DNA from 2 places in the Delftia sp. WSY_16 genome. Region 1 is predicted to be linked to the other one. Evidence: predicted binding sites of a transcription regulator. Region 1 holds the regulator's gene; the other holds the start of a gene.
The links. The regulator NrdR, encoded in region 1, represses ribonucleotide reductase genes. The targets are predictions, from matches to a motif close to CACNANATNTNGTG.
Positions count from the first base shown of each region.

Region 1 (7,282 bases):
CTGTCTCCATGGTTGTCAAGGCAAGCGGGCATTGTGGGCTATATTTCCCGGCAGACATGGGCTTGCCGCAACCACGGCGACACAGACAATCTTGGAGATACGGCATGAAAGTAAGTGACATCCTGCGCGTCAAGGGCAACACCCTCTACACGGTGTCGCCGGACGAAAGCCTGGCCAGCGCGGTGCAGGTGATGTCCGAGCGCGATATCGGCTCCCTCGTGGTCATGGAGCACGGCGACGTGGTCGGCATGCTGACCTTCCGCGAAGTGATCCAGGGCTTTGTCAAGCACGGCGGCGTGGGCGAGACGCTGGTGCGCTCGGCCATGGACGACGCTCCCATGACCTGCACCATGGAAACCGACATGGACGAGGTGCGCCGCATGATGCTGGACCGCCATGCGCGCTACATGCCGGTGATGGACAAGCGCATGCTGATGGGCGTGATCAGCCTGTACGACGTGGCCAAGGCCGTGGTGGACAGCCAGAACTTCGAGAACCGCATGCTCAAGGCCTATATCCGCGACTGGCCCGAAGGCGAGCGCCAGGGCGCGGACTGATCATCCGGTCGCGGCAAGACCGTCCCTGCCCATGCAGCAAGGCCTGCGACCGCAGAACGCGGCGCAGGCCTTGGTTTTTTTACGGCCGGGCGCAAGCCCGTTCAATGCACGCTGCTGCGCCGGGGCTTGAGCAATGCGCTGGGCGGCACGGCATAGGCCTGCCTGAAGACGCGGCTGAAGTGCGAGAAACTGGTGAAGCCGCAGGCCATCGCCACATCGGTCACGCGCCGCGCATTGTCGGCCTGCAGCAGCAGGTGGGCCTGGGCCAGGCGCTCGTTCCAGAGCCAGCGGCTGGGAGTCAGTCCCTCGGTGGCGAACAGGCGCGCCAGGCTGCGCAGCGACATGCCCAGGCCCTGGGCCACCTGCAGCGGCTTGAGCTCGGGGTCATCCAGCCGGGCCCGCATGTACTGCTTGGCCTGGGCAAGCCGGTTGCGGGTTCTGAAATCATCGGGCCTGGCTGAGACCAGCAGCATGGTCATCAGGGTGGGGTGAAGATTCTGGTCACCGGCATCCTGTTGAAGGATGGGTGAGGGCGGTGGAGTGCTGCTCGCAGGATCGCTGCGATCCTGGCGTTGCGTTGAGCCGGAAGAGGTCTGCATTTCACGAATCTCCCGCAAGTTGCGGCTGGTGCCTGAGGGATGGTCCGCAGGCGGTTGAAGAACAATGTTCTGTAATTCTAGCTATCAATATTTGTAATTTGATAGTTTTATTGTTTCTTTGCAGGAGATGGCTGCCTGCGCAATGCACCGCTGCAGCGGGAGCGGCGCCTGGGGGCGACCCGGGCATAATCATCGGCCTATGAGCGGCAACACCTTCGGAACCCTATTCACTGTCACCAACTTCGGCGAATCGCATGGCCCGGCCATCGGCTGCGTCATCGACGGTTGCCCGCCTGGCATGGCACTGAGCGAGGCGGACATCCAGCACGACCTGGACCGCCGCCGCCCCGGCACCAGCAAGTTCGTGACGCAGCGCAACGAGCCGGACGCGGTGGAAATCCTCTCGGGCGTCTACGAAGGCCGTACCACGGGCACGCCGATCGCTTTGCTGATCCGCAATACCGACCAGCGCAGCAAGGACTACTCCAACATTGCGCAAAGCTTTCGTCCCGGCCATGCCGACTACGCCTACTTCCAGAAGTACGGCATCCGTGATCCGCGCGGCGGCGGCCGCTCCTCCGCACGGCTGACGGCGCCCACGGTGGCGGCCGGCGCCGTGGCCAAGAAGTGGCTCAAGGAAAAATTCGGCACCGAGTTCCGCGCCTGCATGACCCAGGTGGGCGAGCTGTCGCTGCCCTTCGAGAGCTGGGAGCATGTGCGCAACAATCCCTTCTTTGCGCCGGTGGCCGATGTGTCCCGCTACGAGGAATACATGGATGCGCTGCGCAAGTCGGGCGACTCCTGCGGCGCCGCGCTGCGCGTGCAGGCCAGTGGCATGCCGGTGGGCCTGGGCCAGCCGCTGTATGACCGCCTCGATGCCGACGTCGCCTACGCCATGATGGGCCTGAACGCCGTCAAGGCCGTGGAGATCGGCGCGGGCTTCGACAGCGTGGTCCAGCGCGGCACCACGCACGGCGACTCGCTGAGTCCTGAAGGTTTTCGCAGCAACAACGCCGGTGGCATCGTGGGCGGCATCAGCACGGGCCAGGATCTGGAGGTGCGCATCGCCATCAAGCCCACCAGTTCCATCATCACGCCGCGCGAGTCCATCGACACCCAGGGCCAGAGCACCGAAGTCATCACCAAGGGTCGCCATGACCCCTGCGTGGGCATCCGCGCCGCGCCCATCGCCGAAGCGTTGCTGGCCCTGGTGGTGATGGACCACGCCCTGCGCCACCGCGCCCAGTGCGGCGACGTCGATTCAGGCCTGGCGCCGATTCCTGCCGCGGCGCCCTGAAAGCGCTGCCAGGACGCCAAAGAGAAAGCCGCCCAAGGGCGGCTTTCTTGTGTCCTGCCGGCCTGATCAGCCGGGATTGCGGACTTCATCCATGACGTTCTTGAAGTCGTCCACGTCCTCGAAGCTGCGGTAGACGCTGGCGTAGCGGATGTAGCCGACCTTGTCGAGCAGCTTGAGCTCGCGCATCACCATCTCGCCCAGGCGGCTGGAGAGCACTTCGCGCTCGCCCAGGTTGCGCAGCCGTTCCTCGATGCGCTCGATGGCGGCATCGATCTGCTCCGTGCTCACGGGACGCTTGCGCAGCGCAATCTTGAACGAACCCAGCAGCTTGGCGCGCTCGTACTCGATGCGCCGCCCGTCCTTCTTGACGATGGCGGGGAAGCTGACCTCGGGCCGCTCATAGGTGGTGAAGCGCTTGTCGCAGCCGCCGCATTGGCGGCGGCGGCGGATGAAGCCCCCATCCTCGGCCTCACGGGTCTCCACGACCTGGGTGTCCGGGTGGCTGCAGAACGGGCACTTCATGGCAGGCCTCTATGCGCTCAAATCAGGCGCCGTAGACCGGGAAGCGGGCCGTCAGCTCGGCCACCTGGGCGCGCACGCGAGCCAGGTTGGCTTCGTCGCTGGGGTTCTCCAGCACGTCGGCCAGCAGGTTGGCCGTCAGGCGGGCTTCCTCTTCCTTGAAGCCGCGCGTGGTCATGGCGGGCGTGCCCACGCGGATGCCGCTGGTCACCATCGGCTTTTCGGGGTCGTTGGGGATGGAGTTCTTGTTGATCGTCATGTGGGCGGCACCCAGTGCGGCTTCTGCCGCCTTGCCGGTAATGCCCTTGGCGCGCAGGTCCACCAGCATGACGTGGCTTTCCGTGCGGCCGGAGACGATGCGCAGGCCGCGGGCCGTCAGCGTTTCGGCGACGACCTTGGCATTCTTCACGACCTGCTCCTGGTAGGCCTTGAACTCGGGAGACAGTGCTTCCTTGAAGGCCACGGCCTTGCCGGCGATGACGTGCATGAGCGGGCCGCCTTGCAGGCCGGGGAAGATGGCGCTGTTGATGGCCTTCTCATGCTCGGCCTTCATCAGGATCACGCCGCCGCGCGGGCCGCGCAGGCTCTTGTGCGTGGTGGTGGTGACCACGTCGGCGTGGGGCACGGGGTTGGGGTACACGCCCGCGGCGATCAGGCCGGCGTAGTGGGCCATGTCCACCCAGAAGATGGCGCCGACTTCCTTTGCGATCTTGGCGAAGCGCTCGAAGTCGATGGCCAGGGCGTAGGCCGATGCGCCGGCCACGATGATGCGGGGCTTGTGCTCGCGCGCCAGCGCTTCCATCTTGTCGTAGTCGATGGCTTCTTCGGCGTTCAGGCCGTAGGAGACCACGTTGAACCACTTGCCCGACATGTTCAGCGGCATGCCGTGCGTCAGGTGGCCGCCTTCGGCCAGGCTCATGCCCATGATGGTGTCGCCGGGCTTGGCAAAGGCCATGAGCACGGCCTGGTTGGCCTGGGAGCCGGAGTTGGGCTGAACGTTGGCGGCCTCGGCGCCGAACAGCTTCTTGACGCGGTCGATGGCAAGCTGCTCGACCACATCGACGTTCTCGCAGCCGCCGTAGTAGCGCTTGCCTGGATAGCCTTCTGCGTACTTGTTGGTGAGCTGGGAGCCCTGGGCTTCCATCACGGCGGGCGAGCAGTAGTTCTCGCTGGCGATCAGCTCGATATGTTCTTGTTGACGCAGGTTCTCGGCCTGGATGGCGGCAAAGACTTCGGCGTCGACCTTCTCGACGGTATTGGTGCGTTGAAACATGGCAGTCCTGTGAACTTGAAATTCCCTTGAGGCCAAGGGCTGCCCAGGCGAACGGCGGAACACTCCAGATCCCGCGTGCGCATGGAGGCTGGGCGGTACGCTCCCCGGTGGTTCACAGAAGGTGGTTCTTTTCAGGCCTTCTGCTGGTTTCCACGTCAGCGGCAGCGGTGCGTGAAGCGGCTGCGCCTATCGCCAGTTGCGTACCCCGCTAGTGTAGCTGAGCTGATGGAGCCGAAGACAGGCGAGGGGCGTTGGCGAAGCCGCCTGCCTGGCAGATCAGCGGGTGCAGGCAGGCATGAAAAAAGCTGGCCTTAGCCAGCTTCGTGCGCCATGTCGGTGGTTCCGGTTACAGCGCCGGCTCCTGTGTCTGCAGGGCCACCTGTTCGGTGCGCGCGGACATGCTGCTCGAGCTGACCGGCACTGCCGGGGTGCCAGCGGACGCAGCCGAGGCCGCAGGTCCGGCTGCCTCGGCCGTGGATGTGGCCGGCTTGGTGGCTGCGATCTGGACGGCCTGCTTGGGCTGCTCGATCTTGGCGGTCATCAGCGGCACGGCACGCAGGCCGGCGGCCATGCGCAGGCGCTGGTGCTCGGCCAGCACCTTGGCGGCATAGCCGCCGTCGGTGGGCAGGTTGGCCGCGCCCACGTAGTAGCGCAGGCCACCTTCGATGGAGCCGGCGCGCTCAATGCACTCCTTGAGCACGCGCACGCCCACGCGCAGATTGCTGACGGGGTCGAACGCGGCGTTCTGGCCGCCGAAGTTCTCGTACTTGTCGGTATGCACCGTGGTCATCACCTGCATCAGGCCCTGCGCGCCGACAGCACTTTGCGCGAACGGATTGAAGCTGGACTCGATGGCCATGATGGCCAGGATCAGCGTCGGGTCCAGGCGGTTGACCTTGCCCAGGTCGTAGGCCTCGCTGACCAGTGCCGCGATGGGCTCGGGCGCCACGCGGTACTTCTTGCTGAGCCAGAAGGCCACGGCCGCCTGATCCTTGGGCAGGTTCTTCGGGTTGGTCGCCGTCGCGCGGTCGCTGGCCGCGAGTTCGACGGGCGCACCCAGCTCGGCCATCTGGCGAGCGGTCAGCCAGGAGCGCAGCTGGCTCTCTCCGGCATCGCGCAGGTCGGGACGGGCGAACAAGGTAATGGCCAGGAAGGCCACAGCCAGGCCCAGAAGGGCGAAGCTGTTGTGGATGATGGCAAGAAAACCGTTGGCCACATCGATGGCGAACGTTCGCGCGGCGGCGAAAAATTTTCCTGACGCTGGCATAGCTTTTTCCTTTCTAGGGGCACCAACCCGAAACGGCCTTCGCCGAAGCGAAGGCCGGTGAGGCTGACACCCTGGATTGGGTGCTGCGGATCCGGGAGGCTGGCGCTTGGTGCACCATTGCGTTGTAGGCCTGCGGGATCTGCTCAGTCGTGAGGCAGCAGAAACAAAAAACGCTCTATTCGAGCGCTGGCGGATTCTAGGAGTTCACCAAATACACGGTCAACACTATGAAGTGCGTTTGTTAGATCGATGAATAATAACAAACCATGGATGCAAACACAGTTTCTGAGTGTTTGAGAGCAGGTTGCGTGCTACCGATGTGGGGCGCTTGCGGCGGTTGTACAGGGCTTCATGAAATTGCAATGAAATGCAAAAGCACTGGCAGGCCTGGCCTGCATCCTTCTATATTGGAGGCGACTGCTCCTGCAGTCGTCTCGCCAAGGTGGAAGACGGGTAAAAGTGGTGTTCGATGGTTCGGGCACAGTCGTTCAAGTCTTCTTCCGCGGCCTTCCTGGAAGCAATCTCTTGCTTCCGAGCAGCAAGGACCATCCTCTCCTTGACTGCGGAAAACGGCCAGGACTTGTGCCTGCCGTAAAGCCCGGAAGCCGGTTCAAGGCTTCCGGGCTTTGTCGTTCCAGGGTGACTGCAACGTCAAGAAATGTGCGGTGATGCGGGTTGAGGTCTTGCTGCCAGCCCAATTTCTGATGCAATGCAGCCACCGCTGCGTCCTCTGTCCAGGATGGCGCCGTATTAGTTATTAGAGCCCCATGCAATTTCTCTTCAAGCACCGCTGGCTGCGCAGGCTGGCCATCGCCTTTGCAGCGTTTCTTTTGCTGTGGCTGCTGCTGTGGGCGCTGGTGCCCGTTGTCGCCAAAAGCCAGCTGGAAAAGCAGGCATCGGTCAAGCTGGGTCGCCAGGTCCATGTGGGGGCAGTGGAGTTCCGGCCCTGGTCGCTGGAGCTGACCCTGCGTGATCTGCGCATTGCCAAAAGCCAGCCGGCGGGCGCAGGGCAGGCAGAACCCGCGCCGTCGTCGCCACAGCTGCAGGTCGACCGCATCTATGTGAATGCCAGTATCCAGTCCCTCTTCAGGCTGGCACCTGTCCTGGATGCCATCGAAGTCGATGCGCCGGTGCTGCGCCTCACGCAGCAGAGCCTGGGGCACTTCGATGTGGATGATGTGCTGGCCCGGTTGGCCGAGCCCAGCGATACGCCGCCGGCCAAGCCCTTGGGCTTTGCGCTGTACAACATTGCGCTGCGCGACGGCCGCGTGCAATTGCAGGACGATGTCCAGCAGCGTGAGCACATGCTGGATCAGCTGCAGCTGAAGCTGCCGTTCATCAGCAATCTGGAGTCCAAGCGCGAGATCAAGGTGCTGCCGCACCTGTCCTTCGCACTCAACGGCAGCCGCTTTGAATCCAGTGCCCAGAGCACGCCTTTCACCGACCAGCGCCAGACGGCCGTCGATCTGAGCTGGCAGGGCGTGGACCTGACGCCTTACCTGGGCTATGTGCCCGCCAATGCTCCCGTCAAGCCGCGCTCCGGCGTGCTGGATACCAATCTGCACATCTCCTTTGAGCAGGCCGAGCAGGCCGTGGTGCGGATCACCGGCGAGGTCAGCCTGTCCGGTGCCGAGTTGCTTGACCGCGATGAGGCGCCCCTGCTGCGTTTCGAGCGCCTGGCGGCCGTGCTCAAGAACGTGCAGCCCCTGCAGTCGGTGGTGGAGCTGGAGTCCGTGCAGTGGAGCGCTCCAGAGATTTTCGCGGCCCGTG
Region 1 is NZ_JBICKS010000019.1:5,692-12,973, reverse strand. It holds gene ACF8O7_RS09535 (CBS domain-containing protein) at 105-557, shown strand; gene ACF8O7_RS09530 (helix-turn-helix domain-containing protein) at 659-1,030, opposite strand; gene aroC (chorismate synthase) at 1,356-2,453, shown strand; gene nrdR (transcriptional regulator NrdR) at 2,520-2,975, opposite strand; gene glyA (serine hydroxymethyltransferase) at 2,998-4,245, opposite strand; ZMP/ZTP riboswitch at 4,280-4,455, opposite strand; gene ACF8O7_RS09510 (lytic transglycosylase domain-containing protein) at 4,592-5,512, opposite strand; gene ACF8O7_RS09505 (DUF748 domain-containing protein) at 6,280-7,282, shown strand, end outside.

Region 2 (7,282 bases), on a different contig from region 1:
GGCGGCGTTGACGCGCTGGTGTGTGCCGGTGGCGGGGGCAGCTCCTGCGCCGGTCGGCGTGTTCGAGAGGGTGGCGTCGTCGTCAAAGGTCAGCATTGCAATTTTCTCCGGCATGCCCTGAGGCATATGTTCAGTTCATTCGGTGCGAAAGAGGCCTCTCTTTCTGCTCCGGTCAATGTAGGACCATGGGTGGCCTGGCATGTTGAGCAGGCCCAAGGTCCATGGCGAAGATCCTGCGCATGGCGCTGGCTGGCGGGCAGGGCGCGGGGCCTGCGCCGTGGCGAGGCCCCGCGCTGCGCGGCTTACTGGCAGGCTTCGCAGCCGGGATCGTCGATGGCGCAGAACTTGATGTCCGTCGCCGGGGCCTGGGCGCGTGCGGCGGCTGCCGCGGCTTCCAGGGCGCTGGAGGTGCTCACGGCAGCGGGCTGGGCGGCAGCCGTGGGCACTGCGTTGAGCACGCGGCTTTGCACCGTGGACTTCTCGATGTTGGTGGCGCTGGTGGTGCGCAGGTAGTAGGTGGTCTTCAGGCCACGCAGCCAGGCCAGCTTGTAGGTGTCGTCCAGCTTCTTGCCCGAGGCGCCGGCCATGTAGATGTTCAGGCTCTGGGCCTGGTCGATCCACTTCTGGCGGCGTGCAGCGGCCTCGACCAGCCAGGTGGGCTCGACCTCGAAGGCGGTGGCGTACAGGTTCTTGACGTCCTGGGGCACGCGGTCGATGGGGCGCAGCGAGCCGTCGAAATGCTTGAGGTCCATGACCATCACGTCGTCCCACAGGCCCAGGCGCTTCAGGTCGCGCACCAGGTACTGGTTGATGACGGTGAACTCGCCGGACAGGTTGGACTTGACCGACAGGTTGCCGAACGAAGGCTCGATGGAGGCATCGACGCCGACGATGTTGGAGATGGTCGCCGTGGGGGCGATGGCCACGCAGTTGGAGTTGCGCATGCCGTGCTGGCCGATCTTGGCGCGCAGCGCATCCCAGTCCAGGCGCGAGGAACGGTCCACTTCCACGTAGCCGCCGCGGGCCTTCTCCAGCAGGTTCAGCGTGTCCAGCGGCAGGATGCCCTGGTCCCACAGCGAGCCCTTGTAGCTGGAGTACTGGCCGCGTTCCCTGGCCAGTTCGGTGGAGGCCCAGTAGGCGTAGTAGCAGATGGCTTCCATCGACTGGTCGGCGAACTCGACGGCCGCGTCGCTGGCGTAGGCGATGCGCATTTCATAGAGCGCATCCTGGAAGCCCATCAGGCCCAGGCCCACGGGGCGATGGCGCAGGTTGGAGTCCTTGGCCTTCTGCACGGCGTAGTAGTTGATGTCGATCACGTTGTCCAGCATGCGCATGGCCGTGGTGATGGTCTTGCGCAGCTTGCCGTGGTCGATGGCGCCGTTGGTGATGTGGCGCGCCAGGTTGACCGAGCCCAGGTTGCAGACGGCGGTCTCGGTGTCGCTGGTGTTCAGCGTGATCTCGGTGCACAGGTTGGACGAGTGCACCACGCCGGCGTGCTGCTGGGGCGAGCGCACGTTGCAGGGGTCCTTGAAGGTGACCCAGGGGTGGCCGGTCTCGAACAGCATGGACAGCATCTTGCGCCACAGGTCCACGGCCGGGATGCGCTTGAACAGCTTGAGCTCGCCGGTTTCGGCCTTGGTTTCGTAGGCCGTGTAGGCGCGCTCGAAGGCTGCGCCGAAGAGGTCGTGCAGGTCGCCGACATCGGAGGGCGAGAACAGGGTCCACTGGCCCTTTTCCATGACGCGCTTCATGAACAGGTCGGGAATCCAGTTCGCCGTGTTCATGTCGTGCGTGCGGCGGCGGTCGTCACCCGTGTTCTTGCGCAGCTCGAGGAATTCCTCGATGTCCAGGTGCCAGGTCTCCAGGTACGTGCAGACGGCGCCCTTGCGCTTGCCGCCCTGGTTCACGGCCACGGCCGTGTCGTTGACCACCTTGAGGAAGGGCACCACGCCCTGCGACTCGCCGTTCGTGCCCTTGATGCGCGAACCCAGGGCGCGCACGCGCGTCCAGTCGTTGCCCAGGCCGCCGGCGAACTTGGACAGGAGGGCGTTTTCCTTGATCGACTCATAGATGCCGTCCAGATCGTCGGGCACCGTGGTCAGGTAGCACGAAGACAGCTGCGAGCGCAGCGTGCCGCTGTTGAACAGCGTGGGCGTGCTGCTCATGAAGTCGAAGGAAGACAGCAGTTCGTAGAACTCGATAGCGCGCGCGTTGCGGTCCTCTTCCTGCAGCGCCAGGCCCATGGCCACGCGCATGAAGAAGGACTGGGGCAGCTCGATGCGCGTCTTGCGCACGTGCAGGAAGTAGCGGTCATACAGGGTCTGCAGGCCCAGGTAGTCGAACTGCTGGTCGCGTTCGGCCTTGAGGGCGGCAGCCAGGCGGGGCAGGTCGTAGTTCAGCAGCTCGGGGTTGAGCAGCTCGTTGTCCACGCCCTTCTGGATGAAGCCGGGGAAGTAGGCGGCGTAGGCCGACTGGATGTCGGCAGGCTGCACGTCGTGGCCCATGACCTCGCGCACGATGGTGTGCAGCAGCAGGCGGGCGGTGACGTAGGTGTAGTCGGGGTCCTTTTCGATCAGCGTGCGCGCGGCCAGGATGGAGGCCTTGAAGACTTCTTCGATCGGCACGCCGTCGTACAGGTTGCGCAGCGTCTCGGCAACGATGGGCGCGGCCTGGATGTCGGCATTGAGGTTGCGGCAGGAGGCCTCGATCAAGGCCAGCAGGCGGGCCTGGTCCAGAGGAACGCGCTGGCCGTTGTCGGTCACATGCAGCACGGGGGCGGGCGCGGCCGCAGCGGCGGCAGCGGCCTCGGCGGCCTTCTTCTGCTCGGCACGTTCCTGGTTGCGGCGGTCGCGGTACAGCACATAGGCGCGCGCCACGTCGTGGTGGCCGCCGCGCATCAGGCCCAGCTCGACCTGGTCCTGCACGTCTTCAATATGGAAGGTGCCGCCGCCCGGACGCGAGCGCAGCAGGGCGCGCACCACGGCCTGGGTGAGCTCGTCCACGGTCTCGCGCACGCTGGCGGAGGCAGCGCCCTGGGCGCCGCGCACGGCCAGGAAGGCCTTGGTCAGCGCGACGGCGATCTTTTGCGGGGTGAAGGGCACCACGTCGCCGCTGCGGCGGATGATCTGGTAGCCGTCCTGCACGGACAGGTGATGGGCGGAGGAAGGATTGGCAGCATCACCGTGCGCAGCGGGAGCCAAAGAATTCAGTGCTTCTTGCATGAGTTTCCTCAACGGGTGTTTGTGGATAGAACGGACGCGGACCTGCACTGGGGGCAGGCTTGCTGGGAGATGGAATCGATGGCCGGATGTGCACACCGTTTTCACAGGGTGTGCACAGCTTGTGAACACTAGATATGGTGTCCGGCGTGCTCTCAGGCACTACCTGTAGTGTATCGCCGTCTCATGTACACGGGGTACTCACGGCCGGAAAACCGCTGTTTGCGCTGCGCCAAAACAGTGCCCAGCATGCAAGCCCATAGCAGCAGATCACCGCTGCGCGGTGGCTGGCGGGCGATGGCCTGTCGCAAGCCGCTACAGCCTTGCCGCTGCGCCGGTCGGACCGCCGAAAGCCCCATGAACAGTGGGGCTGCGACACATGCGTGAATTTGTAAAAAAAGATCAGGCCGGCACGGCGTGCGCCTGCGCGCCACATGGGTTGCTTTCTGGATTGACAGCGCACTTTTCCTGGGCCTGTGGACAAGCCGGCCTGCGTGCAAGGCCTGGCGCAGTCCGGCAGGAGGGTGTGTGCTTACGTGGAGGGCTGGCCGGCGCGGGGCGGCAGCTGCCAGTTCGCCGTGGCCTGGTGACGGGACAGCAGCCCGCGCAGCCGGGGCCAGTCGAAGCCGGGGCCGGGATCGCGTTTGCGGCCGGGCGCAATGTGCTCATGGCCTGCGAGATGGGCGACGGGGTAGCGTGCGGCGATGGCTTCGCACAGGTTCTCCAGGGCCGCATATTGCGCCGGCTCGAACGGCAGTCCCTCCAGGCCCTCCAGCTCTATGCCGATGGAGTCGTCGTTGCAGCGGTCCTTGCCGCGCCAGCTGGAGGCGCCCGCATGCCAGGCGCGCGCGTCACAGTCCACAAATTGCCAGACCTCGCCCAGGCGCGTGACGAAGAAATGGGCCGACACCTCCAGGCCGCGTATGCCCTGGTAGTAAGGATGGGCGTCCCAGTCGAGCTGGTTGGTGAACAGTTGCTGGACCGCCCCCGTACCGTACTCGCCGGGGGGCAGGCTGATGGAGTGCACGACGACCAGATCGACCAGGGCCTGGGCCGGGCGCTCGCCGAAGTTGGGCGAGGGCAGGTGGCGTGCCTGTTGCAGCCAGCCGCCTTGCCAGGTCCAGGCCGGGCCCATGGTCGTGGTGGCTGGTGCCTGCCGATCAGGCTTCGCCATGGCCGCCTCCGTCCGCCTCGGCGCTGGCGTCGCCGGGCAGGGCGATGTTCAGCCGGTCGATGCGGTAGCGGATCTGGCGCAGGCTCAGCCCCAGGCGCGCGGCCGTGGCCGTGCGGTTGAAGCCGTTTTCCTGCAGTGCCTGCACCAGGATGCCGCGCTCGCGCTCGTCCAGCCAGGCCTGCAGGTCGCGGGGCAGCTCCATGTCGGCAGGCTCCGGCGGCGGTGCGGCGCCGTCGTGCGCCTGGGTCTGCGTCGATGCGGGTGGAGCCGGCGGAGTGCCGCAGGGCAGCTGCATCTCGGGGTCTATGCGCAGCGGCCCTTCCTCGCCCAGCGTGATGGCGCGGTGCAGCAGGTTCTCCAGTTCACGCACATTGCCGGGCAGGGGCAGGCGGGCGATCTGCTCCAGGGAACGCTCGTCGATCTCGGGCATGGGCAGGCCCGACTCCTGCGACAGCCGTGCCAGCAATGCACGGCACAGCGCGGGCAGGTCCTCGCGGCGCTCGCGCAGCGGCGGAAGAAGTACTTCGATGACGTTGAGGCGGTAGTACAGGTCCTGGCGAAAACGTCCTGCCTGCACGTCGGCGGCCAGGTCGCGGTGGGTGGCGCTGACGATGCGCACGTCGGCTGCTTCCTCCTGCGCCGAGCCCAGGGGGCGCACGCGGCGTTCCTGGATGGCGCGCAGCAGCTTGGCCTGCATGGGCAGCGGCAGGTCGCCGATTTCGTCGAGGAACAGGGTGCCGCCGCGTGCCGCCTGGAAATAGCCGTCGCGGTCCTGGGTGGCTCCGGTATAGGAGCCCTTGCGGGCGCCGAAGAACTCGGCCTCCAGCAGGTTTTCGGGGATGGCGCCGCAGTTCACGGCCACCATGGGGCCGTGGGCGCGCTGGCTGCAGGCGTGCAGGGCGCGCGCCACCAGCTCCTTGCCCGTGCCCGACTCGCCGTGCACCAGCACCGGCGCCATGCCGCGCGCCACCTTGGCAATGCGCTGCTTGACGGCCTGCATGGCGGGCGACTCCCCAACCATGGCGTCGAGCGCCCCGCCGCCGCTGAGCACGGGGCTTGCGGCCGACGCCGCCGAGGGGCTGCGCGCCGGCATCACGCCGGGGGGCGGCACGCCGCCCACGCCCTGGGCGGCCGAGGCCACGACCAGGCGGAACTGCTTGAGGTCCACGGGCTTGGTCAGATAGTCGAAGGCGCCCGAGCGCAGGGCTTCGACGGCATTTTCGGCCGAACCGTAGGCGGTCATGACCACGCAGCGTTCTCGCCGCTGCTGGTTGCGCAGGTCCTGCAGCAGCTCCATTCCCATGCCGTCGGGCAGGCGCATGTCGGTGATGACCACGTCGAAGCGCTGGGTCTGCAGCTGTTCGCGCGCCTCGCCCACGCTGGCGGCGGTTTCCACGCGGTAGCCTTCGCGCAGCAGGGTCAGTTCATAGAGGGTGCGCAGATCCGGCTCGTCGTCCACGACAAGAATCGATGCGGCAGCGGGCAGGGAGTTCAAGGGCATCACACCACAATCTGGTCAAACAGGGAGGCCGGCAGAGCCGATGCGGCGCCGGCGCGGAACACGATGCTGAAGGCATTGCCCTCGACAGGGCCGTGCGGCGCGGGCCGCGACAGCCGCTGGTAGCTGATGCCTGCATCGTAGCGCTGGCACAGCTCGCGGCAGATGTACAGGCCCAGGCCGCTGGAGCGGCTTTCCGACGAGAAGAAGGGCTCGAACAGATGGCGCTGCACCGTGGGCTCCAGTGCGGCGCCGTCGCTCCAGACCTGCAGCCAGATCTGGCCTGCGGCCGGCGCGCCGGTCAGCACCTGCAGCGTATGCGGCTGCTGGGCGTTGCTGCGGTAGCGCTGGGCGTTGTCCAGCAGGTTCACCAGGATGCGGCGCAGGTGCTCGCCGTCGAACACCACGGTCCTTGCGCGCGCGTCCAGCAGCAGCTGGACGCTGCGCGCAGGCTGGCCCTGGGCCTGCCACTCCTGGCAGGCCTGGGCCACATGCTGGTCCAGGTCCAGCAGGCCGGCGTGGGCCTCGCCAATGTGCTGCTGGGCCCGCGCGATGTTGAGCACGTCCTCGACGGTGCGCGCCAGCCGCTCGGCGTTCTGGCCCACGATGCGGCACAGCTGCTGCTGGGCCGGGTTCTGCGCCAGATCTTCTGCCAGCAGGGCGTTGGCCTGGGTGATGGCGGCCAGCGGATTGCGGATCTCATGGGCCACTGCGGCGGACATGCGGCCCATGGAGGCCAGCTTTTCCGTGCGCAGCCGCGCCTCCAATTCGCGCAGGTCGTGCAGAAAGACCACGCACAGCTGCTGCAGCAGCGCGGGCTCGGCGGCATCGGTGGCGTCGGACGGGGTGGCGACCTCGGTCAGCCAGGTGCGCAGATGCAGTCCCGTCATGCCTTCCTGGCCGATGGACTGCAGATGGATGGCGGCCGATATCGGCAGGTTCTGGGCAAAGCTCTGGGCCACGGCATCCTGCAGCCGCTGCCAGCCGGCGTGTTCCTTGAGGGCGAAGGGCAGGGCATGCGCGTCGGCCAGTCCCAGCAGGTGCAGCGCGGCCGGGTTGGCCTGCTGCACGCGGAATTGGGGATCAACCACCAGCACGCCTTCGCCCAGGTGGCGGATCACCAGGGCATTGACCTGCTCCTGGGCCTGGGCCTTGCGGCTGCTGTGCTGTGCCAGGTGCCGCTCGCGCCGCACGCGGCGCGCCAGCTCGTGCGTCAGATAGGCCACGGCGAAATAGCCTGCGCAGGCAAAGCTGGCCTGGTAGTAGGCCTGGGTACTTTCTATGCGGCCCGCCAGGTCCTGCCATGCGACCCAGCCCAGGGTCAACAGCGTGACGCTGGCCGTGGTGGCCAGCGCCAGCGTCAGATTGCCCAGCACGGCCGAAATCAGGATG
Region 2 is NZ_JBICKS010000006.1:120,162-127,443, reverse strand. It holds gene ACF8O7_RS05400 (ribonucleotide-diphosphate reductase subunit beta) at 1-96, opposite strand, end outside; gene ACF8O7_RS05395 (ribonucleoside-diphosphate reductase subunit alpha) at 303-3,221, opposite strand; gene ampD (1,6-anhydro-N-acetylmuramyl-L-alanine amidase AmpD) at 3,751-4,392, opposite strand; gene ACF8O7_RS05385 (sigma-54 dependent transcriptional regulator) at 4,379-5,893, opposite strand; gene ACF8O7_RS05380 (PAS domain-containing sensor histidine kinase) at 5,893-7,282, opposite strand, start outside.
Region 2: a site for NrdR is predicted at 3,348-3,361, ahead of ACF8O7_RS05395 (ribonucleoside-diphosphate reductase subunit alpha). Genes of this name have one in related genera too.